4 regions of the Marinomonas sp. S3726 genome follow, and region 3 is predicted to be linked to each of the others. Evidence: predicted binding sites of a transcription regulator. Region 3 holds the regulator's gene; each other region holds the start of a gene.
The links. Region 3 encodes sigma-54, which starts transcription at its own class of promoters, with help from an activator protein. Its sites were predicted from a motif close to TGGCACNNNNNTTGCTNT; they were not measured.

Region 1 (6,098 bases), on a different contig from region 3:
GCTATTGGTTACTTTTTGTCCTTTGTGTAATATTGCGTAACAAGCATTTTTTATAAAAACATAAAAAAAGCCAAAACAAGATGATTAGATCAAGTTTTGGCTTTTTAAGTGTAAAGTTGCGACTTTTCTTTACTTAAGGCAGATATACACCGACCTTTTCATGACCATTTCCGAGTAATGAAGCTGCATGTATTTTACTCATAACTCCCTTACCACAGTAAAGCAGGTGTGTTGTCTCTTTATCTAATTCTGACCACTTGCTTTCTAACGCAAAAAACGGAATTTCGATCACAGGTCGACCACTCACTTTTAGCGGCTTTTTCTCGATCTCATCTGGGTGGCGAATATCAATAATAACTTCATCTGAGACAGGTACTCGTACAATCGGCACTTCACCTTGATATTGCTTATCTACATCTTCCATTACGGTACGAATAGACACTGATTTTGCATTTTCAACGGCAGCATCTAATACAGCAAAATCAAACTTACTTTCTTCATGCTCTATTTTAGGGAGCTTAGCGCGAGTCGTTGGCTTAACAGAAATCACACCACAATATTCAGGAATACTAGCAGCGAAAGCAGCGGTACCAATTTTGGTCGCCTGATCGATAATCTCTTGTTTATTCGTTGTAATAAGTGGACGAATCACTAGCTCATCTGTCACATCATCAATCACTTTTAGGTTGACCAAGGTTTGGCTCGATACTTGTGCAACACATTCACCAGTGACTAACGCCTTTGCACCAAGATCTTCCATTACCTTACCAGCCGCTCTTAACATCATGCGCTTTAGAATAACGCCCATCTGCGAATTATCGACTTTCGTTAGAATTTCACCAACAACCTCTTCAAATGGAATAGTGACGAACTTAACCCCAATATTAGAACCGTACTTTTCCCACAGATACCAAGAAACCTGCTTCACACCTATTTCGTGGGCATCACCACCTAGGTTGAAAAAACAAAAATGGGTTTTCAGGCCACGACTCATGGTCATGTAAGTTGATACGGTAGAGTCATAACCACCTGAAATAAGAGATAAAACAGGGTCATGGGAACCAATAGGATAGCCACCTAAGCCATCTATACGTTGTTCAATAATCCAAACTCGGTTGTCTCTAATATCAATAGGTACAAGTACTTCTGGGTTCTTCAACCTTACTGCTAACGCATTACAGCGTGCTTTTAAGGTTCCGCCAATTTGGCGCTCGGCATCTACTGATGTAAAGTCATGCTGACCGACACGCTTTACACGGACTGCAAACACGGCATTTTCTAACACATCTCCATAAGAGACGATGGCTTCGTCAACGATAGCTTCTAAGGTTGTGAATTCGAATTCACGTACATATTGAAAGTGAGCAATACCCGCAATATTCGCTAATCTATGGGTAAATTCATCTCGCAGCTCATCTTTTTCAGATAACACCTCAATAAAGTCCCAGTTTCCTGTTACAACAACATTTTCGTCATGCTCTGTTAACACTTGACGAATATTCTGCCTTAGCTGTTTAACGAAGGTTTTACGGACAGGGCGACTTTTAATAGTGATTTCTGAAAAGAACTTAACAATGAATTTCATGGCTGCTTACGACTGAATAAATAATGTGAACACATTATAAAGAAAAGTCGGAAAAGCAGAAAACTATTTATTCGCACCAATAAGTGACACCCAAAATAAATTGCGCACCAAATAAGAGCATAAAGAGAGATATGTTCTATACTTATTTTTCGCATTACGGCGAGAATAAAAAATAATCGTCATAACACATTGTAAAATAAGACATTAATTATTTTTCAGGTTAGGTGGCACAGAAAATGCTTTATTTCCAATAAGAAACGCTTCATTGTGAAGCACAGCAAAAGTTATGTGAAAATTACTCACGCACTTAGGAATAAACTAAATTACTGGAGAGCTAGTATGTCAAACAAAACTCTGGCGTTAATTGCCGAACACGATGCTAAATGGGTAGACCTTCGTTTTACAGATTTTAAAGGTAAAGAGCAGCACGTTACTATCCCTGCATCTACTGTTGATGAAGAGTTCTTCGAAAACGGACAAATGTTTGACGGTTCATCTATTGCTGGCTGGAAAGGCATTAACGAATCAGACATGATCATGATGCCTGAAGACGATTCTTGCCTAATCGACCCTTTCACAGAAGAAGCAACTATTATTGTTCGCTGTACTATTATCGAGCCTTCTACAATGCAAGGTTACGATCGCGATCCACGTTCTGTTGCACTACGTGCTGAAGAGTTCTTGAAGTCTACAGGCCTTGGCGACACTGCTTTCTTTGGTCCTGAGCCAGAGTTCTTCATCTTTGACGATGTTAAGTGGAAAACTGACATGTCAGGCACCATGGTTGAAATCAACTCTGAAGAAGCTGCTTGGGCATCTAACAAGTCTTTCGAAGGCGGCAACATGGGTCACCGTCCTCGCGTTAAAGGCGGTTACTTCCCAGTACCACCAGTAGATTCTCACCACGACCTTCGTGGCGCTATGTGTGGCGCAATGGAGTCTATGGGTCTTGTGATCGAAGTACACCACCACGAAGTAGCAACAGCGGGTCAAAACGAAATCGGTGTTAAATTCAACACTCTAGTTAAGAAAGCTGACGAAGTACAAGTAATGAAGTACTGCGTACATAACGTTGCTCACGCTTATGGTAAAACAGCGACATTCATGCCAAAGCCTATCGTTGGTGATAACGGTTCTGGTATGCACGTACACCAATCTTTCTGGAAAGGCGGCGAGAACCAATTCGCTGGTGATCAGTATGCTGGTCTGTCTGAAATGGCGCTTTACTACATCGGCGGTATCATCAAACACGCTCGTGCACTAAACGCTTTCACAAACGCTTCAACAAACTCTTACAAGCGTCTTGTTCCAGGCTTCGAAGCACCAGTTATGCTAGCTTACTCAGCACGTAACCGTTCTGCTTCTATCCGTATTCCATACGTAGCTAGCCCTAAAGGCAAGCGTATTGAAGCTCGTTTCCCTGATCCAACCGCTAACCCTTACCTAGCTTTCTCTGCAATGTTGATGGCTGGTATCGACGGTATTAAGAACAAGATCCACCCTGGCGATGCAGCTGATAAAGATCTATACGACCTACCAGCTGAAGAAGCTTTAGCAATCCCAACTGTTGCTAACAGCCTAGAACAAGCTCTTGAAGCTCTTGATAATGACCGTGAGTTCTTGACTCAAGGTGGCGTATTCTCTGATGACATGATCGATGCTTACATCGCTCTTAAAACAGAAGAAGCGCTTCAAGTATCTATGACAACTCACCCAGTTGAGTTCGACTTGTACTACAGCCTATAAGACTAAAGCCTCTGGCTTTAAGTTTAATAAAAACCCAGCTTAGGCTGGGTTTTTTTATGCTCCAAAAAAGAGCACCCACCTCGCACGCACAATAATGGTGCGCTAAAATATCTAGTATTAATGACACATTATTAGGATATGACCTCTTTTAACGCTTTTATAAGATTGGTTCGTATCTTGCAAAGCTAAAGGGAAGTAAGAGGATATTAACGTGCATAGTTTACTGATTGACCATTTATCAACCGCCGTAGTAAAGCTAGATAATGAATTACTTATCGAGTACCTCAACCCTGCAGCAGAAATGCTATTAGCAGTGAGTCGTCGCCGTGTCTATGGACAAAGTATTGAGAATGTTTTCTTTGAAGACGAAGACAGCATTTCAGCGTTACATAATGCGGCTAATACGGGTTACCCTTTTACCAAACGTGAAGCCAGATTAGAAATGCCTAATGGCAAAAAACTATTTTTGGATTATACCGTCACGCCAGTAATGGGCACACTTAATAGCACAGAGAGTTTACTGATTGAGTTATACCCTAGAGATAGGATGAAGCGTATTTCTCAAGAAGACGAATTATTGGTTACACATCAAACCAGTAAAGAGCTGATTCGCGGTCTCGCACACGAAATTAAAAACCCCTTAGGCGGCATACGTGGTGCCGCCCAGCTTATTAGCCGTAGCTTTAAAGACGAAGGGCTTAAGGATTACACCCAAGTTATTATCGAAGAGTCCGATCGACTAAGAGATTTAGTGGACCGCTTATTAGGCCCAAGACAACTACCTCAAATAGAGCTTCTCAATGTCCACAAGGTAATAGAGAGAGTAAATCAACTGGTGACAGTCGAGGCGAATGAGCAGGTTCGCTTTATTCGTGATTATGACCCAAGTATTCCAGACATCATGGGGGACAGTTCACAGCTCATCCAAGCTCTACTAAATGTAGTACGTAATGCGATGCAAGCTCTGCTGCAAGATAGCTCTCAAGATAACAAAGAAGTGCGCGTCATGACGCGCACTTTACGCCAGTTCACCATAGGCTCAAAACGCCATAAATTGGTTTGTAAAATCAGCGTGATAGATAATGGCCCAGGCATTCCTGAGCCAATATTAAAGACCCTATTTTACCCTATGGTCAGTGGTCGACCGGATGGAACCGGACTTGGCCTATCTATTGCACAATCCATAATAAACCAACACCACGGCCTCATTGAATGTAAGAGTGAGCCTCATCAGACCCAATTTAATATATTGCTGCCAATTGAAAGCGCAAATTGAGGCAAGGAGAAAGTTACATGTCACAACAAGATACAGTATGGATAGTCGACGACGACAGGTCGATTCGCTGGGTTTTAGAGAAAACTCTTGAGCAAGAAGGTATTCAAGCCAAGCTATTTGATAACGCAGAGTCACTAATGAATCTGCTAGAGCATGAAAAACCAAGCGTTATTATCAGCGATATCCGTATGCCAGGCATGGACGGTTTAACCCTGCTAACCAAGATACAAGAAGATAACCCCTATTTACCCGTTATCATCATGACAGCACATTCAGACCTAGATAGTGCCGTCGCCTCCTATCAAGGTGGTGCATTTGAATACTTACCTAAGCCCTTTGATGTAGAAGAAGCCGTTAGCTTAGTAAAACGCGCTATTTTGCATCATCACAAATCTATGCCAAGCATAGAGGAAGAAGCACCCGAGCTTGAAATTGTTGAAAAAGAAATTATTGGTGAAGCACCTGCCATGCAGGAAGTGTTTCGAGCTATTGGTCGATTAGCAAATTCAAATATCACTGTGCTTATCAACGGTGAGTCAGGTACAGGTAAAGAACTCGTTGCTCATGCGTTACATAAACATAGCCCAAGGTCTGCCAGCCCCTTCATCGCTCTTAATATGGCTGCCATTCCACACGACTTAATTGAATCAGAATTGTTTGGCCACGAAAAAGGCGCTTTTACTGGTGCCAATACCTTAAGACGAGGTCGCTTCGAGCAAGCAAATGGTGGCACCCTGTTTCTAGATGAAATAGGAGATATGCCGGCAGAAACGCAAACACGTTTATTACGCGTATTAGCGGATGGCGAGTTCTATCGCGTGGGTGGTCATGTTCCCGTAAAAGTTGATGTGCGTATTATTGCTGCAACTCACCAAAACCTAGAAAGTCAGGTAACCGAAGGATCTTTCCGTGAGGATTTATTTCACCGCCTCAATGTTATCCGAGTACACCTGCCTAAACTATCAGAAAGACGTGAAGATATACCTCAGCTAGCACGCCATTTCTTAAAACGAGCAGCAGAAGAACTATCGGTAGAACCAAAAGTGCTCACCAAGGAAACAGAAGACTACCTAGCCCGTATGGATTGGCCCGGTAACGTGCGCCAATTAGAAAATACTTGTCGTTGGTTAATCGTGATGGCATCAGGACGCGAGGTTTTGGTGCAAGACTTACCGCCAGAATTGCTTGAAACCACACCAAGTGAAAACAATTATGCAAGCTGGGAAGATGGTCTGAAGACTTGGGTCGATAATGCTTTAGCACAAGGTCAAAAAGCCATTCTAGACGATGCCGTTCCTAAATTTGAACGCATCATGATAGAAACAGCATTAACACATACTGCCGGTCGTCGACGTGATGCCTCCCTGTTATTGGGCTGGGGACGCAACACCTTAACACGCAAAATTAAAGAGTTAGGTATAGATAGCAATGAGCAAGAGGACTAAGTCCTCTTCTTATTAATAACTTAAAAAATCGACCTAAATCAGCTTA
Region 2 (6,098 bases), on a different contig from region 3:
ATTACTTTGCCATGACTTTTACGCGCAGCCACCTCTATCTCATCTAATCTCAGAGACTGCTTAATCAATTCCTCAGGAGACTTTTTCTTCAAATAAGCCCTTTGCCCTGAGTACTTCTTTCGCATGGAGGCATTCAGTTTTTGCTGTAGCGCGTCCTCTTTTTGCGAGGCCAAGACACTACTAGTAATCGTCATAATTGGCTGCCCTTATTACTCGCAGTTACCTGCTATCCTTGAATTAAATCTGACTCAATTTGGCTAAGTTTCATTTATTCAGCACTAAGCTAACCATTAGAAATGCTTGATAAACTTGCCCATTTTCATTGTATTAGAAGTTTATGGATTAAATGTGCAGTTAACCAAAGAAGCAGAAGTTTAACTAGGGGATTTTGTAACAAGAGATGCATGCTGACACGAAAAAGCAGAGAAGCTCACCACATTTAGGGTGAGCAACAACCTAGCTTATGAGAAGAAATAACGAGATACCTTACTAAAGGTTGATCCTGATTGAGGAATACTCGTTCCAAGTTTAACGCCTTCTCCTTTACCTATCTGTGTATACATAAGACGACTAATAACATTCATAGCCTCTACTTCTTGTTTTAATACAGTAAAACTTCCTTTTACTGGCCTTTTGGCCATGCGAGCCATCATCGCCTTCATGGTATAAAGTTTAGTGAGTGTCTTGGGCGCTCTTTGACCAACGAATACAAACCACTCATCATTCAACTTATGCACTAGGTGATCGAGTAAATCTTCTTTATTATTCAGCGTAAAACCTGCGCCCTTTTCTGTCCCCTTGGGGGCTGCACGTGTTAGGTCATAAATAAGATGCTCTTTTTCTTTCGCTATCAACATACCTTTAGTGTTCAGCTGAAGCTCGCCAATAATACCGTTACTCAATTTAAGGAAAAATTTGATATCTTGATAACCTGATTTCAACGCTTTGCTATTATGAACCGAACCTTTCTCCGAAGTGCCATACCTGTTTTTTAGGGCTTTGGTATAACCTTTTATTTGCTCAAACTCTTTTCCATCTTCTAAATATGCTCTGGCCAAGTTCATCGCATGCTCATCTTCAAACTCAACCGTCATTCGAGCAACATCTTTTAAATCTCCAAAATCTGATGACCTCTCCCTATTGGTTATTTTATCCAACGCACCACTAAAGCTTTTTAAACCATGAAAGGCCCCTGGTGGCGTAGATAGCTTGCCATTGAACAAAGAGGAAACTTCTTTGCATAAAATCAGTAACTCAGCTTGAGCCACTTTCATCCTTTCAAACTGCATGAATAAAATTTTCAGTTTATATTTTGTATTAGCAACATCACTCTTGTCTTTGAATTTCAAACTTGAATCTTTAACTGTCTTTTCTGCTCCCTTTTTATCTTTAATGACACTCTCACCAGACCACCCTCTTTTCTCCCGTTGAAGAGTCCCCTCAGAAACATATTTTTGATACGCATTTGGGTCAGTTAATAGCTGTAAAATTTTTCTATCGGCTTCGATATCAACATAGGGACCAAACATGGTTAAAAACTTCTTACAAATACTGTCATCATGACTAGCGATTTTTTCTTGCAGAAGATTTACCGCATTTGTATAAGCTTTTCTATTTAATAATGGGTACCCCTGAGTGAGGTATTTATCCTGACTAAGTCGCTCAATGACTTTTCTCTTTTTAGATGCCACATCACTATTTAAAGAGTCAATAATTTGTGGAATCGACATTTCAGGAACAATCGTCGGTGCAATACGCTGGGTACTTGGTGCTTTTAAACCTGCTTTTGCAGATGCTAACTCTGATATTGTTGGCATATTAATCTCCTTCTAAAAGGCAGCGGGTACTCAATAAGGCCTTTCATTTGAGTTAACTACCCCATAAAAATTCGTTGATAGATAAGGCTATTTGCCCACTATAAAATCAATTTGTGCACTTTATGTGCAATCTATCGAATATAAAAAGAGAATAATTATTCATTTATTAGATAACGATTAAATTTGCCTACACAAAAAATAAGAACCAGTAAAAATAGCTAGAGAGCAAAGCTGCACTAAAAAAAAGCACAAAATCCGCTCCATCCAGACACCTCACTTAAAACGCACCAAAAAAGCGCCACAAACCTAACATATTCAATCAAAGCACTCTTGATGCGACCAATCTAGTGCACAGAACACAGGTGATTGCTAAGAAAGATACAAAAATTTCAAGGTTTATAGACATTGGAATATTAATTGCTACTAACAGTCTATCTAATGACTTTCTTCTGCAAGGACTGTTGTAATTTAATGAGCCTAACTCTGATAAATACAAACACTAATAAGCGTCAAAACAGTATGGTTAAAACGGATAGCAAGACTAGCCAGTGGCATGCTTTTCTTGATCTTACATTAGCCTCTACCCTACGAGGTGTGGTTTTAAAATCTTGCGCTCATCAAGGCCCTCTTTATGTACAAAAACCTTTTTACCCCGAAGGAAAAGATCTTGCTCACCTTTATATACTGCACCCGCCTGGTGGGTTAGTGTCTGGTGATACGCTAAATTTTAGCTGCCATCAAGAAGCAGATGCTCACTTGCTTTTAACAACACCTGGCGCAGGGCGAGTTTATCGAGCCAGACAAGATAAAAGCTTACAGTCTCAAAATAACCTCTTTCATGTTGGTGAAAGTGCCAGTCTAGAATGGCTTCCACAAGAAACGATTCTCTACCCTGATGCCAATACCAAACTAATGACGCAGGTGGACCTTGCTAAAAATGCTCACTTTATCGGCTGGGAAGTCACTTGCTTTGGTCTCCCCGCAAGCGACCAAACCTTTACTAGTGGGCAAGTCAGCCAAACATTCGAAATTCGCCAACAGGGTCAAATCAAGTTTCGAGAAAAAAACCTAATCAACAAAAATTCATTTCATTTATTAAGCCAACAAGCAGGCTTTAATCAACAAAGCGTCAATGCACTTATGGTGGCAGGCCCTTTCATTAACGAGCCAAACAAACCACAAGAAACAAACACTTTAGATAGGGTGATTAATGCATTACAGCAGGACTGCGAACACTTAAATCAAGCACAGACCCATACGATGGCAAGTGTCAGTTTAACCGGTGAATTTTTACTGATTCGCTACCTTGGCGACTCCTCAGAACAAGCTAAACAGCTTTTCTTAAGCTGCTGGCAAAAAATACGCCCTTTTTTGCTAAACAGAGATGCCTGCATTCCTCGCATTTGGGCTACTTAATAAGGATAACAAGATGGAATTACTCCCTAGAGAAAAAGATAAATTATTAGTCTTTACCGCTGCCTTACTGGCAGAGCGCAGGCTTAACCGTGGTTTAAAACTCAATTACCCAGAAGCTATGGCCTATATCACGATGGAGATCATAGAAGGTGCAAGGGATGGACAAACCGTGGCTCAACTCATGAGCTTTGGCAAAACCCTGTTAACAGCAGAACAGGTGATGGATGGAGTAATAGAGCTTATCCCTGAAGTTCAGGTAGAAGCCACATTTCCTGATGGCACCAAGTTAGTCACAGTACATAACCCGATTAATTAACGGCGTTCTTAACTGCACTTAAAGGAGGACACATGATTCCAGGTGAAATTAAAGTCGGTCAAGACAAGATCATCCTAAATGAAGGCCGTAAGAAAATAAAAATCACAGTACAAAACACAGGCGATAGGCCAGTTCAAATTGGCTCACACTATCATTTCTATGAAGTTAACCCTGCCCTATCTTTTAACCGCGAAGCAACAAAAGGCTATCGCTTAAATATTGCATCAGGCACGGCGGTAAGGTTTGAGCCTAGCCAAGCACGAAGTGTTGAGTTGGTTGAGTATGCAGGCAGTAAAACCATCTATGGCTTTCGTGGCGAAATAATGGGCCCTCTGGAAGCCACAGCAGTTACTGAGCAAACAGACGACTATAGCAGTGATTATGAAGCCAGTATGGACAGGGAAAGTTATGCTCAGATGTTTGGCCCAACCACAGGCGATCAAGTTCGTTTAGCCAATACCGATATTTGGATTCAAGTGGAGAACGACCTGACCACCTATGGGGATGAGGTTAAATTTGGCGGTGGTAAAGTCATTCGAGATGGTATGGGACAAAGTCAGGTTATTCGTGAGCAGAGTGTCGACCTTGTCATTACCAATGCGCTCATTCTGGATTATTGGGGAATCGTCAAAGCTGATGTTGGCATCAAAGATGGCCGTGTGTATAAAGTCGGAAAAGCAGGTAACCCAGACATCCAAGACAATGTCACTATCAATATAGGCCCAGGAACAGAAGTCATCGCTGGTGAAGGCTCTATTTTAACGGCTGGCGGTATAGATGCGCATATCCACTTTATCTGTCCACAGCAGATCGAAGAAGCTCTCACCTCTGGCGTTACGACCATGATAGGTGGCGGCACAGGGCCAGCGACAGGGACTAATGCAACAACGGTAACACCAGGTGCTTGGAACATGCATAAGATGTTACAAGCAACTGATAACATGCCAATGAATTTAGGCTTTTTGGGAAAAGGAAACGCCAGCCTCCCCGATGCATTGGAAGAACAATTAAAAGCAGGGGCTTGCGGCCTGAAACTTCATGAAGATTGGGGCACGACTCCCGCTTCTATCGACAACTGTTTAACCATTGCTGACAAATATGATGTACAAGTCGCCATTCATACAGACACTTTAAACGAGTCAGGTTTTGTTGACTCAACTTTGGGTGCTTTTAAAAACAGAGTCATTCACACTTACCACACAGAAGGAGCTGGAGGCGGCCACGCACCTGATATTATTCAAGCCTGCGCCCATGCCAATGTATTGCCCTCCTCTACCAATCCAACACGCCCCTATACGCATAACACGGTTGATGAGCATTTAGACATGCTGATGGTTTGCCACCATCTCGACTCAAGTATTGCTGAAGACGTGGCTTTTGCTGACTCTCGCATTCGTAAAGAAACCATAGCAGCAGAAGACATACTGCACGATAGAGGCGCATTCAGTATGATCTCCTCAGACTCCCAAGCAATGGGACGAGTAGGTGAAGTCGTCACACGAACCTGGCAAACCGCTCATAAAATGAAACAGCAGTTTGGTTTCTTAAAAGAAGACACTGAGCTTGGCGCTGATAATTACAGAGCTAGACGCTATATTGCAAAATACACAATAAACCCTGCCATTACCCATGGTATCGCCCATGAAGTAGGCTCAATCGAAGCCGGAAAGTTAGCAGATCTAGTACTTTGGAAACCCGCATTTTTTGGTATAAAGCCCTCACTTATAATCAAAGGCGGCATGATTGCAAATGCCCCAATGGGCGATCCTAATGCCTCTATTCCAACACCTCAACCTGTGCATTATCGCCCTATGTTCGGCTCTTTTGGTAAAGCCAGTGCCAAGACATCACTTACCTTTGTCTCACAAGCTGCACTCGATAATGGCATTCAAGAAGAGCTGCAATTAGAGCGCACCTTGGTTGCTTGTAAAAACACTCGCGACCTTTCTAAGAAAGACATGATATTAAACGATTGGTTGCCAAACATTAGCGTGGATTCACAGACCTATGAAGTAAAAGCAGATACTGAGCTACTTACCTGTGATCCTGCCAGAGAGCTGCCATTGGCTCAACTTTATTGCCTATTTTAAGGAGCTAAACATGCTAGAAATTTATCAAAGACTAGGCACTCATTGCCACCAACCACTTCATACCCAAGTTGAGCTAAGCCATGAACAAAGAACAAAGGGCCGCCTCAAACTATTCGGTAAAAATGGCGAAGAAGTTCGCATCTTTTTAGAAAGAGGCAAAACCTTAGAAGTTGGCGAATACTTAAAATCTGAATGCGGTAAATACGTCCAAGTACAAGGCATGATAGAAGAGGTTTGTCAGGCTAGGTGTGATGATTGGCATACCTTTAGTAAAGCCTGTTATCACTTAGGTAACCGTCACGTCAAAATAGAAATTGGTGAGCTTTGGTTATGTATTAGCCCAGATCATGTACTAGAAGAAATGCTACAAAATCTTGGTCTTGAGATAAGCCGCAAAAATGTCATTTTTGTGCCTGAGTCCGGAGCGTATAAAGATGCTCACCACGGACACTAGTTTAC
Region 3 (6,098 bases):
GTTTTGCTATTTTGACTGACTTCTTTTTGAGCTTGTCTAATGAGTTGTCTAAAGTGCTGAATATCAACATCAGGGTTTTCGCTTAGGTACTCTTGTAAAACACTTTGACTGTTTTCGCCAATTAATGCGTCACGTAGGTTTTCAAGTTGATGAAACATTTTGTTATGAGCGGCAGAAGTTGTATCAAATAACTCAATGCGAGCTGCAATTTTTTCGTGATCTTCTGTGCGCATAATGCGTCCGATATATTGCATATGGCGACGCATGGCTTCATGCTTCTTTATACGATCAGCTTCAGCTAATGCATCTCGTAGGGTGTCAGACATCTCAACTTTTTTTTGCTGTGCCTTACTTAAATTAAGTAGCTTCTTACCCAAAGCTTGCAGCGCTTCCATTTCACGCTTGATTTGAGTTTTACTAATAAAGTTTTCGTCGTCTTCTAATTGATCAAAGTCTGTCATGTGAGCCTAAATAAGAAAAATAGTTGCTAGCCCTAAAAAGGATAAAAAACCGACTACATCTGTCACTGTAGTGAGTATTACGTTACCCGCAAGAGCTGGGTCTATGCCCAAGCGCTTTAATGTAATAGGGAGGAGTGTGCCGACAAGGGCGGCAAACAGTAAATTAATGATTAATGCGCCCGCTATGATATAGGCAATCTCAATGTTGTCAAACCAATATGCAGTTAAAGCGCCCACAACAATGGCCCAAAGTATGCCGTTTAAAAAGCCGACGACAATCTCTCTGTTTAAAAGCCATCGTGTATTAGCTGCACCTATATGGCCTAATGCTATACCTCGAATAACCAATGTTAGTACTTGTGAGCCTGCTATTCCGCCCATGCTGGCAACAATGGGCATAAGAATGGCGAGAGCAACGACCTGATCAATTGTGTTTTGAAAAAGGCCAATTACATAAGAGGCAATAAAAGCTGTAATCAGGTTAATGCCTAACCAAACTGCGCGACGCTTAGAGGTTTGCATGATGGGGGCAAAAGTGTCTTCGTCATCATCAAGGCCGGCCATACTGAGCATTGAGTGTTCTGCTTCATCTCGAATTACATCGACGACATCATCAATGGTAATACGCCCTAAAAGTTTGCCGGAAGCTTCGTCAATTACTGGGGCAGATACTAAGTCCATTTTTTCAAATAATTGGGCTACTTCACTAGCAGGAGCGTTAGCTTCAATTACCGTTGTCTCTGTTTCCATTATATCTCGTACGCTAGCTTCGGGGTCAGCAACGAGAAGTTTGGTTAGAGGGAGAGTGCCTAAAAATCTATCAGAGCGGCTGACAACTAATAAACTGTCTGTCATGTCAGGTAGACTTGCATGGCGCCTTAAGAAGCGAAATGCAATATCGATAGTGATATTGGGTCGAACTGTGATGGTGTCTGTATTCATTAAGCCGCCAGCAGAGTCTTCTGGGTAGCTTAGGAGTGATTCGACTCTAGATCTGTCTTGAGCCGTCATTGACGCGAGTACTTCAGCTACGACTGTCTCAGGCAGGTTTTGTAGTATGTCTGCTAGGTCATCACTTTCAAGTTGCTCTGTTACGGCAACAAGTTGCTCTGTATCCATTTCCTTAAGGAACTGAACACTAATGTCTTCACTTAAGTATTGAAGTATCTCACCTTCATTCTTTTGTTCTATGAGGTCCCAAAGAAGGCGTCTTTCTTTTGGCGGTGAGGATTCTAGAAGGCGAGCGACATCTTGCGCAGGTAAGGCGCCATTAAGTAAGTATTTAATTTGCATAGTGCCACCGGACTCAAGAGAGTCTGTGACAGTTTGCAGATGTTGTTGCGTATCCTGTTCAACCATTTGGTTTAGGTATTATTCTTCTTCGTCAAAGCGATTATTGATAAGTGCTGTTATGGCTTCAAGTGCTGCAGCTTCATCTTCACCATTGGTTTTGATTGTAATATTGGTGCCTTTTGAGGCAGCTAGCATCATCATTGCCATGATGCTTTTACCGTCCACATTGCGACCTTCTTTATCTATTGTAATATCACATGAAAATCGTGATGTCGTTTCGACTAGTTTACCAGCTGCTCTGGCATGTAAACCTAGTTTGTTAATAATAGTGATCTCTTGCTCTAACATGTTGGTCCCTATAACAATGATTTAAATGTGTCGTAAAGTGCCTGGTTTGAATTTGCTTGTCTTAAGGACTCTAACTTTTCTGGAGACTGAGCAAATTCTGCAATCTGACCTAGTGTTTTTAGGTGGTGATCACATTCTTGTGGCGGCACAATTAAAGCAAATATTAGATCGACTTTTTTGCGGTCTATCGCGTCAAAGTCAATTGCCTTTTCTAAAGAGATAACAACCATTGCTGTATGGTTTGCTTCTTCCAAGCGGCAATGAGGTACAGCAATACCTTGGCCTACGCCAGTACTTCCAAGTTTTTCGCGAGCCAGTAAAGCATCAAAAACGGCTTCTTTGTCGCAATGAAGTCTATCTCCTACCAAATTAGCAATGCTTTCAAGTGTTCTTTTTTTGCTGGTCGTAGCAAGATTCGCGATTACTAGTTCTGGTTTTAAAATGTTAGTTAATGACACTTTCTATTCCGCTTTATATTAGTCTTTTTCGTTCATTTGAAGGGGGGATGTTCATTGCTTCACGGTATTTAGCAACGGTTCTCCTTGCCACTTGTATGCCTTGATCTGCCAATGCCGTTGCAAGCTTGTTGTCGCTTAAAGGCTTTTTGGCGGGTTCATCGGTAATGAGTTTTTTGATCATGGCTCGTATTGCTGTTGATGAGCACTCTCCACCAGAGTCAGTACTTACGTGACTGGAGAAGAAGTATTTCAATTCAAAGATGCCTCTAGGTGTGTGCATATACTTTTGAGTGGTAACACGAGAGATCGTGGATTCATGCATACCAACTTCTTCTGCAACATCATGCAGCACCATAGGTTTCATAGCTTCTTCACCTAGCTCAAAAAAATCTATTTGTTTTTCAACAATACAGCTAGCTACTTTGAGTAGGGTTTCATTCCGACTTTGGATGCTTTTTAAAAACCATTTGGCTTCTTGCAAAGAGTTTTTAATGTAGTTCACTTCCTCTGTTTTTTTAGAGCTATTAGCAAGTGATGAATAGGTTTTGTTGATTCTAACGGGAGGAAGGGCATCGTTGTTAAGCTCAACTTGCCAGATATCATTACGTTTTCTGACATTAACATCTGGAATAACGTAATCAGTATCATCTTGATCGATAAGAGAACCAGGTCTTGGGTTAAGTTGCTGTATTAGAGCAATAACTTCCTTTAGGGCTTCTTCTTTTAGTTTTGTTTTGCGAGATAGCTGGGTGAAGTCTCTGCTTCCTAATAGAGCGAGGTGCTGATTTATTAGGTTGTGAGTGCTCTTGTAAAGAGGGTGTTCTTTGTAAGCTTGTAATTGAACTAGCAAGCATTCTCTTAAATCAGCTGAACAAACGCCTACAGGGTCAAAGCATTGTAGCCTATGTTGTACAGCTAATACCTCGTCCTCTTCTAATTCTTCAAGTTGTGGCATTAAGCCTTGCCAGATCTCATTGATAGAAATGCTTAGGTAGCCATCAGGTTGGACGCACTCAATAATAGAGTAGGCAATTTCAATATCACGTTCAGAAAAAGGCGTTAAATTAAGTTGCCAGATCAGGTGGTCTTGGATGCTTTCTGAAGGTGCATTTCTGCTCTCAAAATCAAAGTCATTGTCGTAGCTTTGGCTTTCTGATGCTGCTGCGGAGTTTTGATAAGTATCATCCCAAGAGCTGTCGATGGATAGTTCTTCTGGGATGCTTTCTGTCCACTCAGACTCTACTCTTGCTTCATCATTATTTTGGCTATTTGAATTAGCTTCATTATCTTTTTTGTCGGTATTTTCTTCTACACTAGTATCATTAAAGTCATCATCATCCATTTCTAAAAGGGGATTAGATTCTAAAAATTCATGGATTTCTTGTTGCAGGTCCAATGTAGATAATTGCAGTAAACGTATGGCTTGCTGCAATTGAGGTGTCATGGTCAGTTGTTGACCAATTTTTAACTGTAAAGATTGCTTCATAGTGAAACACTTTCTGTAAGAATGATTTGGAACGAGTTATGCATATTACTCCCTTTTTCAGTAAAAGAGAAAGATCTAGAGTCGGAAGTTGTCGCCTAGGTAAACTTTTTTTACCTGTTCATTCGAAATGACTTCTTCCGCATTGCCTGAGGCGATAATGTGTCCATTGCCCACTATGTAAGCTTTGTCGCAAATATCCAATGTTTCTCTAACATTATGGTCAGTAATTAAGACGCCAATACCGCTTTGTTGAAGGTGTTTGATGATTTGTTTGATATCCCCAACAGAGATAGGGTCAACGCCAGCAAAAGGTTCATCTAGCAAGACAAATTTTGGGTTCATAGCTAGTGCTCTTGCTATTTCAACACGACGCCTTTCACCACCAGAAAGTGCCATGCCTAAATTCTTTCGTATATGTGTAATGTGGAATTCGTTAAGAAGCTCTTCAAGCTTCTCCTCTCTTTCTTGTTTGGAGAGACTTTTTCTAGTTTCCAAGATGGCGGCAATATTATTTTCAACAGACATTTTTCGAAATATGGACGCTTCTTGAGGAAGGTAGCCTATGCCTTTTTGTGCTCTTGCATGCATGGCTAAATGTGTTACTGGCTCGCCATCAATAAAAATGCCACCTTCATCATTCGCAACCATGCCAACTATCATGTAGAAGCAAGTGGTCTTGCCTGCGCCATTTGGCCCTAATAAGCCAACCGCTTGGCCGGACTCTACAGCTATGGATACATCAATAACAACTTTACGTTTTTTGTAGCTCTTAGCCAAATTTTTAGCTTCTAGAATCGCCATTAATTAGCCTTAGGGGGTGTGTTAGATTGGGGTTGTAATGTCATGGAAACACGACCACCTTTGTTTTTCTTTGCTTCGAATGTGCCTGTTTTCATGTCGTAGCGGATAAAGCCTGCTGCAATTTCATCTTCACCTCGCTTAATAAAGCCTTCACCTTCTACTTCTAAAATAGAGGTGCTGCTATCATAGAAAATTTTGGTGCCACGGCTAATAACCATATTGCCAGCGATATCTACTTGTTGGCTAAAGTTTGCAGCTTGACCATCTGTCCCTTTAGCAAAGATTTTGTCGTATTTGTTAGTGGACTTTGAGCTAGTAATGGTTAGTTTATTGGCACTAATCAGTATGCTGCCTTGGCTAACTTTTACATTGCCTATGTAGATAGCATTGCCTTTTTCATTATCTATGAAGGCTGAATCTGCTTCGATTTCAATGGTTTCTTGAAAATCTTCAGGTAACGCATACCCAGAAGTGGCGCTAATGGTGCAGCTTAATAAAAATAAGCATTTAACGATTTTGTTCATAACTTCCTCGTACAGATCCCTGCATGGTTACTTTATTTGTGCTGGTAAATGCAGTGATAGTGTCTGCTTTAATATTGCCTTGTGCTGATGTGATGTTGGCTTTGCCAAGGCTAGTAATACTTTGATCTTTATCTGTATAAATAATGCTGTTGGATGTAATGACAGTTGGTACAGATTCATTTGATTGGTTTGTCATCTTAGCAGAACCATTTAGCAATATGTCGTTACTTGAATCTTTAATTAAGCCTGTTTCGCTAGAAGCTACCCAAATACTTCCGTTTTGAGTTTTGCTTACTATAGGCTCAATAAGATGAGACTCTCCTTGCATTGGGTAGTGTTTAATTTCTTTCGCTAACAACTTTTCTGTCAACTGGCCATCTATATTAAATGTTTTTGTTTCAACACCTTCTAAAAAAAAGTCTGGTGCAGATTCTAATTCACTTTTTTGTACCAAACTTTGTTTAGGTGTAAGGCCAAACCAAAATGTGAAACTAAAAACTAGCATTGCACCTAGAGCAATTGAGACCAGTGTCCATTTCTGTTTCATGATAAATCTTTACCTAGCTTGTAAAAATAGACTGATTAAATAAGTAGCATAACTGATAAGCAGTATAATACCGATCCATTTTGGGATGCTGGTTGATTTAGTTCTACGGAAAATCAGGATGCAAAGTGCTAAAAATAGCGAGGTGCAGAACATCCACCAATAATCTCTGCCCATGATGTT
Region 4 (6,098 bases), on a different contig from region 3:
ACCGCAATCTCTTGTCGTGGCGCATAAATAGTTTCACCACCCGTAAGTGGCTCGCCTTGAACAGCAGGAGCCGCTTGAGCTTTTATCGTTACTGTTAGGCTGCCATGAGTAACAGCAGCAGGAGAAACCTTCACATGCTGACCGATAATAATCGTACCCGTTCGAGAGTTAATAACAATTTTGGCTCTCTCCTCACCTAGCTCAACTTCTAAATTCTCTAAAATAGATAGAAAGGTAACTCTTTGGCTTGGATCTCTTGGCGCTGACACACGAATCGATGTTGCATCTAGTGTTTTTGCAACACCTGGACCTAGCAAGGCATTAATACTATCCGAAACTTGTTTCGCTGTTGTGAAATCGGGTCGATTCAAATTAAATGTCAGCGTATCACCACGATTAAAACTATTAGGCACAGTCCTTTCAACACTGGCACCATTGGGAATACGCCCCACGGTTGGAATATTTAAAGAGGTTCTTGAGCCATCATTACCTTGACTCCCCAGACCACCAACAACCAAATTACCTTGTGCTATCGCATAAACTTGGCCATCAGCACCTTTCAGAGTAGATAACAATAAAGTTCCACCTTGAAGACTACTGGCACTACCAATAGAGGAAGCTGTGATATCAATTTTTTGACCGGGCTTAGAGAAAGGAGGCAAGGTTGCCGTTAAAGACACGGCAGCAACATTCTGAGAATTAGCGTTAATCCCTTCCGGCATAACAATACCAAACTGAGCCAACATACCTGTGAAACTTTGATCCGTAAAGTTACTATTATCGCCTGTTCCATTTAGCCCAATAACCAAACCATAACCAAACAATTGGTTATCTCGCACGCCCTCAACAGATGAAATATCTTTTAGTCGATCGGCATTCGCCATCATCGAGATAAAAAAAGCACATATTAATAAGCAATATTTCATTGTCATCAATCCAACAGGTTTCAAATTAATTCGGTACAACACCACGATTCAATAGACGAGTTACCCAACCTTGCTCACTACCAGAGGCAATTTCACCAGAACCTGAATAAGTAATACGAGCATCAGCAACACGAGCAGAGTCGATTGTATTATTTGGCTTAATATCTTGTTTACGAATAATACCTGTTAATCGTATATATTCATCACCTCGATTCAAGGTCACCCACTTCTCACCTCGAACCGCCAACACACCATTTGGATAAACATCATACACGGTCACAGTGATAGTGCCATTTAAACTATTACTCTGATTAGCACCAGCACTACCGGCAAAGTTGGTCCCACCATCCGGCAAGACTGAATCAATATTCACCTCAGTACCAACAACCCTAGGGTTTTGAACTTGAGCAGATGATGACTTAGTCAAAGAGGCATCATTAGATTTACTAGAGCTGGTTGTTTCACTCAAGTTAATCGTTAAAATATCGCCAACACGAGAGGCAGTTTGACTACCAAAGAAGACATCACCCATCCCTACTTTATAGATACCACCATTCACATTTTGTGAAGGCTGAGCTTCATATTTAATAACAGGCGCATAATAGGGATCATCAGATCTTGGTCCATAGTTCATATCTGGCGCATTAAAAGGGTCGCTTTCTTCAGGCACATAAGCATGCTCAGGCGCAGGTTCGAAGACTTTCTCAGGTTCCCCTTCAATCACCTCTTCTACAGGTGCTTCCTCTTCTACCACTTCCTCAACAGCAGGCTCTTCAACAACCTCTTCTGCTGTTTCTTCCGGCTCCCATGAAGCACAACCAGTAAGAAACAGAGCCAATAAAAGCGTAAACCGGACCATAGCCATATCAATAAACCTAAAGCTGCTGAATAACGAAACTCATCATGCCATCTGCTGCTGAGACAACTTTTGAGTTCATTTCGTAACCACGTTGAGCGGTAATCAGATTAACCAATTCCTCAACTGAGTTAACGTTCGATGTTTCCACCATATTTTGTCTAACATTACCCAAAGCAGATGTCCCAGGTACATCAACAATAGGTGCTCCGCTGGCTGCTGTTTCAACAAAAAGGTTTTGACCAATTGAAGACAGACCTTCAGGGTTAATAAAACCAGCTAGGGTTAGCTGCCCCACACCTTCACTATCTGCAGAACCCTGTCTTACGATAGAAACAGTACCATCGTCACCAATAGTCACTGAGGAAGCATCTTGAGGGATAGTTATCTGTGGCTCAACCAAAAAACCAGAGGAAGTCACTAAGCTACCTTCTGAATTCAACTGAAATTGACCATCTCGGGTATAACCCATATTGCCATCTGGCATTAAGATCTGAAAAAAGCCTTGCCCTTGAATAGCAACATCCAAGTCTCTGTCTGTGACATTATAGTCACCTTCAGCAAAGTTCTTTTGCGTTGCTGACACCCTTACACCAGCCCCCATTTGAAGACCCGAAGGCAGCTGGGTATTTTGAGATTGCAAACCACCTGGCTGCTGCACTGTGTGATAAAGCAAATCTTCAAATACTGCTCTATCTTTCTTAAAACCTGTAGTAGAGACGTTTGCTAAGTTGTTTGAAATAACAGACAACTGCTTATCCATTGCAGAAAGACCTGTCTTACTTACCCATAATGCTGGATGCATATTAAACTCTCTTAAAAAATTCGATACTTATTATAAAAATACTATTATGCGTTTCTCTGCAAAATACGCGCCGATGCATTACCATTGTTTCGCACCGTATCCATTACTTTAATATTCATTTCAAATTGGCGAGAAAGCCCCATAATCTTGGTCAACTCTTCCACCGCACTAACATTACTACTTTCAAGAAAACCAGACTTAAGCTCTGTATTAAAGTCTTGCTCCAACAGCGCACCGCTTCTCGCTCTTAACAAGCCATCAGGCCCTTTTTCAATTAATTGAGTGTCTGGGTTAACTAATTTGATCTGGCCAATAGTCGCCACTTCTGAGGCAGTTCCACCTTCTGGGATAATTGATATAGTACCGTCTTCACCAATGGATATTTTATCAATAGGCGGCAAAAAGATTGGCCCTCTCGCTCCCATAATAGGCAAACCACTGCCATTCACTAACTGCCCATTAGCAGTAATCTGCAAATCACCAGAACGTGTATAAGCTTCGCTTCCCTGCGCATCAAGCACAGCAATAAAGCCGCTATCTTTCATAGCAATATCAAGAGATCTGTCTGTTTGAATTAAGGCACCAGACTCATAACGAGTAGCTGGGTTTTCTGTCATAGAATAAACACGGCTTGCATAGTGATCACCATACACAGGCATAGCACGAGCTTGCTCGAAATCAGCTCTAAAACCTGTTGTATTAACGTTTGCAAGGTTGTTGGCGCGAATGGTTTGGGCTTGCATGATTTGCTTACCACCACTCATTGCTAGATACAGGGCTCTATCCATTCTATGCACTCCAAATAAAAAGACTACACTTAGCATTCAAACATCATGCCAAGTATAGTCAGCCCCTTTATTTGGAGATTATCTGACAGAGGGTGTCAGATAATTTTAATCAGGTAATTATCTCAGGTTAATAATTGTCTGAGTCACCGTATTTTCTGTTTCTAAGGTTTTCGAGTTCGCCTGATAGTTTCGCTGCGCCTCAATTAAAGCAACCAATTCAGAGGTCAAATCCACGTTTGATTCCTCTAACGCTCCACCTTGAATACTACCTAAAGTCCCCGTATTTGGCTTACCTACGTTCGCTTGACCTGAGTCAGAGCTAGCCACCCAAGAGGTATCACCAGAAGGCGTTAAACCATCTGTATTATCAAAAGTAGCCAAGGCAATTTGACCTAACACAGACGTTTGCTGGTTAGTATAAGTTGCAATCAAGTAGCCTTCTTCATCAAACGAAACACCTTGCAGTTCACCCGCGGTGAAACCATCTTGCACGAAAACATCACTACTATTTAAGGCAAATTGAGTCGAGCCATTCAAATCTAAAGGAATTTTCGCCGATCTATTGGTTGGATCAAAACCAGAAATTTCCAGCGTAATAGGCTGGGTCACGGCAAAAGGCGGAAAACCTTGTGCCACACCAGAGATATTACCTGCCGTATCAAAGGTCACAACCACATCTTCAGGAATATAAGAGGTCGGCTCTCCTGTTACTGGGTCTTCATATTGGGTTTTACCATCAACCGTTACCACCATTTCATAGGTGTTATTTTCACCCTGCTTAATAAAGTAATAACCAAGGGTATGCTCTTCACCTAGACCATCATACAGTGTCTTAGTATTACCATAGGTATATGTGGTTGGATCAGATGGATCAAAGGCTTCTCGCGCAACACTAATTGGCGGAACAACATTAGCTGCCAGCATGGTATCAGCAATAGCCACACCATTTAACGTACCCGTAATAGCAAAAGGCGTTTGCGCCAAGCTAGTTACACTGGCCGTATCTGGCTGACCCGCTCCCATATATAGAAGCTGGAACGGCTCTTCATTAACACCATCACCATTAAGATCTTTACCTTCTTCTGGACCATTAAAGGTGGCATATTGATCAACCATCCAAGCAGCACCTGTATCATCTGTCGCAGCACCATCAACACTGGCATGCACCTGATAAGTATTTGGCAACTCAGACTTAGCATAATAATAAGTAATAATATGATTAGCACCAGCAGCATCAGTTATCGTCTGAGTTTGGGTAAAGTCATAAGTCTCAGGATCATTAGGATCAAAATCAGCCTCAATATAAGGCGGAACATCCTTCGACTCAGAATCAAGGTTAACCTGAATTTCGATATTTGCAGTTGCTTGTGGCGAAATTCTATCGGTAGGTACTTGAAGGTTTTCCAAGTTACCACCCACTATACCATCAACTGCATTATAACCTTCTACGTTAGCACCATCATTGGTTACAAGATAACCCTCAGCATCTAATTTGAAATCACCAGCACGAGTATAGGCTTGTGTTCCACCTAGATTTAAAACAAAGAAACCTGTGCCATCAACAGCCAAATCAAGGTTGTTATCTGTGTAAGCAATATTACCCGCAGAGAAAGCCTGCGCGATGTTATTTACACTCACACCCGAACCAATAGTATTATTACTACCAGCACCAACAACACTGGTATTATATAAATCACCAAACTCTATTCTAGACTGCTTAAAACCCGTTGTATCCGAGTTGGCAATATTGTCACCCGTTACACTTAATGCATCGGCAGACGCTTTAATACCAGATAATGCTGTATTGAAACCCATAACCCTCTCACTTAGCCAACTATATCAAGCTCTTCAGTTAATCCAATTTTGCCCACCCCTGATACATTCAACTCTGTACCATTCGGGCCACTAATCGTTACACCTTCAATCTTGGCAGGAAGCCGAGTCATTAAAGATGTCTTTACACCCTCTCCATCAATAGAAAGAGCCTTAAAATTATATTCTCCGGCTGCTAATGCATTACCTTCATTATCTTTGCCATCCCATACAAATGACTCTTCATGCACATTCATATCACGCACAAGCTGCCCATCTGCATTACGTATTTCTAATGTTGTCGACAAAGACACTTCAGGAATATTCATTTTAACCGGCACATCACCACCCTCATCTAAGGTAGCAACATTGGTATTCGCCATGATTTTTTGACCAACGAGTGTCGATGCAGAAATAGCCTGACTAGAGGTTAATGCACTCGTCATAGACTCCAGTTGAGTCGAAATAGTTGACAGCTCTTCAAGAGAACTCATCTCAGCAATTTGAGAAACCATCTTATTAGTATCTTGGGGCGCTGTGGGGTCTTGCGCTTTTAGTTGCTCAATATAAAGCGTCATAAAAACATCAGTATCCGTTAACGCTTTGGAGTCTTCAGTTGCTTCAACATCAACTCCAGCCTTAACCTTGGCATTATCCGTACCATACTGAGAAATTAGCCCACTTAAGCTAGCATCAAAATCTGCCATAAACTACCTCTACGCTTGCCCAAGAGTTAGCATTTTCTGCATCATACTCTTAGCAGAATTCATCACTTCAACGTTGGTTTGAAATGACCTTGACGCGGACATCATATCGGCCATTTCTTCTACTGGGTTCACATTAGAATAGTAGACATAGCCAGTCTCATTTGCCATTGGATGATCAGGTTCATACCTTGGCTGCAAAGGTGC

Region 1: glnA (glutamate--ammonia ligase) is a predicted target of sigma-54. The motif match lies at 1,811-1,828, and genes of this name have one in related genera.
Region 2: TW85_RS13365 (urease accessory protein UreD) is a predicted target of sigma-54. The motif match lies at 2,224-2,241, and genes of this name have one in related genera.
Region 4: TW85_RS07970 (flagellar basal body rod protein FlgF) is a predicted target of sigma-54. The motif match lies at 3,409-3,426, and genes of this name have one in related genera.

The regions. Positions count from the first base shown of each region.
Region 1 covers NZ_JXYC01000004.1:431,169-437,266, reverse strand. The annotation lists gene thiI (tRNA uracil 4-sulfurtransferase ThiI) at 134-1,585, opposite strand; gene glnA (glutamate--ammonia ligase) at 1,925-3,331, shown strand; gene glnL (nitrogen regulation protein NR(II)) at 3,543-4,607, shown strand; gene glnG (nitrogen regulation protein NR(I)) at 4,625-6,052, shown strand.
Region 2 covers NZ_JXYC01000014.1:48,184-54,281, forward strand. The annotation lists gene TW85_RS25505 (hypothetical protein) at 1-194, opposite strand, end outside; gene TW85_RS25510 (hypothetical protein) at 462-1,817, opposite strand; gene TW85_RS13365 (urease accessory protein UreD) at 2,289-3,233, shown strand; gene TW85_RS13370 (urease subunit gamma) at 3,247-3,549, shown strand; gene ureC (urease subunit alpha) at 3,582-5,639, shown strand; gene ureE (urease accessory protein UreE) at 5,650-6,093, shown strand; gene TW85_RS13385 (urease accessory UreF family protein) at 6,074-6,098, shown strand, end outside.
Region 3 covers NZ_JXYC01000010.1:82,991-89,088, forward strand. The annotation lists gene yjgA (ribosome biogenesis factor YjgA) at 1-461, opposite strand, end outside; gene mgtE (magnesium transporter) at 468-1,820, opposite strand; gene TW85_RS09180 (HPr family phosphocarrier protein) at 1,833-2,102, opposite strand; gene ptsN (PTS IIA-like nitrogen regulatory protein PtsN) at 2,111-2,560, opposite strand; gene TW85_RS09190 (RNA polymerase factor sigma-54) at 2,574-4,046, opposite strand; gene lptB (LPS export ABC transporter ATP-binding protein) at 4,122-4,847, opposite strand; gene lptA (lipopolysaccharide transport periplasmic protein LptA) at 4,847-5,371, opposite strand; gene lptC (LPS export ABC transporter periplasmic protein LptC) at 5,355-5,918, opposite strand; gene TW85_RS09210 (calcium/sodium antiporter) at 5,928-6,098, opposite strand, start outside.
Region 4 covers NZ_JXYC01000009.1:97,520-103,617, forward strand. The annotation lists gene TW85_RS07955 (flagellar basal body P-ring protein FlgI) at 1-926, opposite strand, end outside; gene TW85_RS07960 (flagellar basal body L-ring protein FlgH) at 952-1,791, opposite strand; gene flgG (flagellar basal-body rod protein FlgG) at 1,802-2,587, opposite strand; gene TW85_RS07970 (flagellar basal body rod protein FlgF) at 2,632-3,375, opposite strand; gene TW85_RS07975 (flagellar hook-basal body complex protein) at 3,493-5,190, opposite strand; gene TW85_RS07980 (flagellar hook capping FlgD N-terminal domain-containing protein) at 5,202-5,894, opposite strand; gene flgC (flagellar basal body rod protein FlgC) at 5,904-6,098, opposite strand, start outside.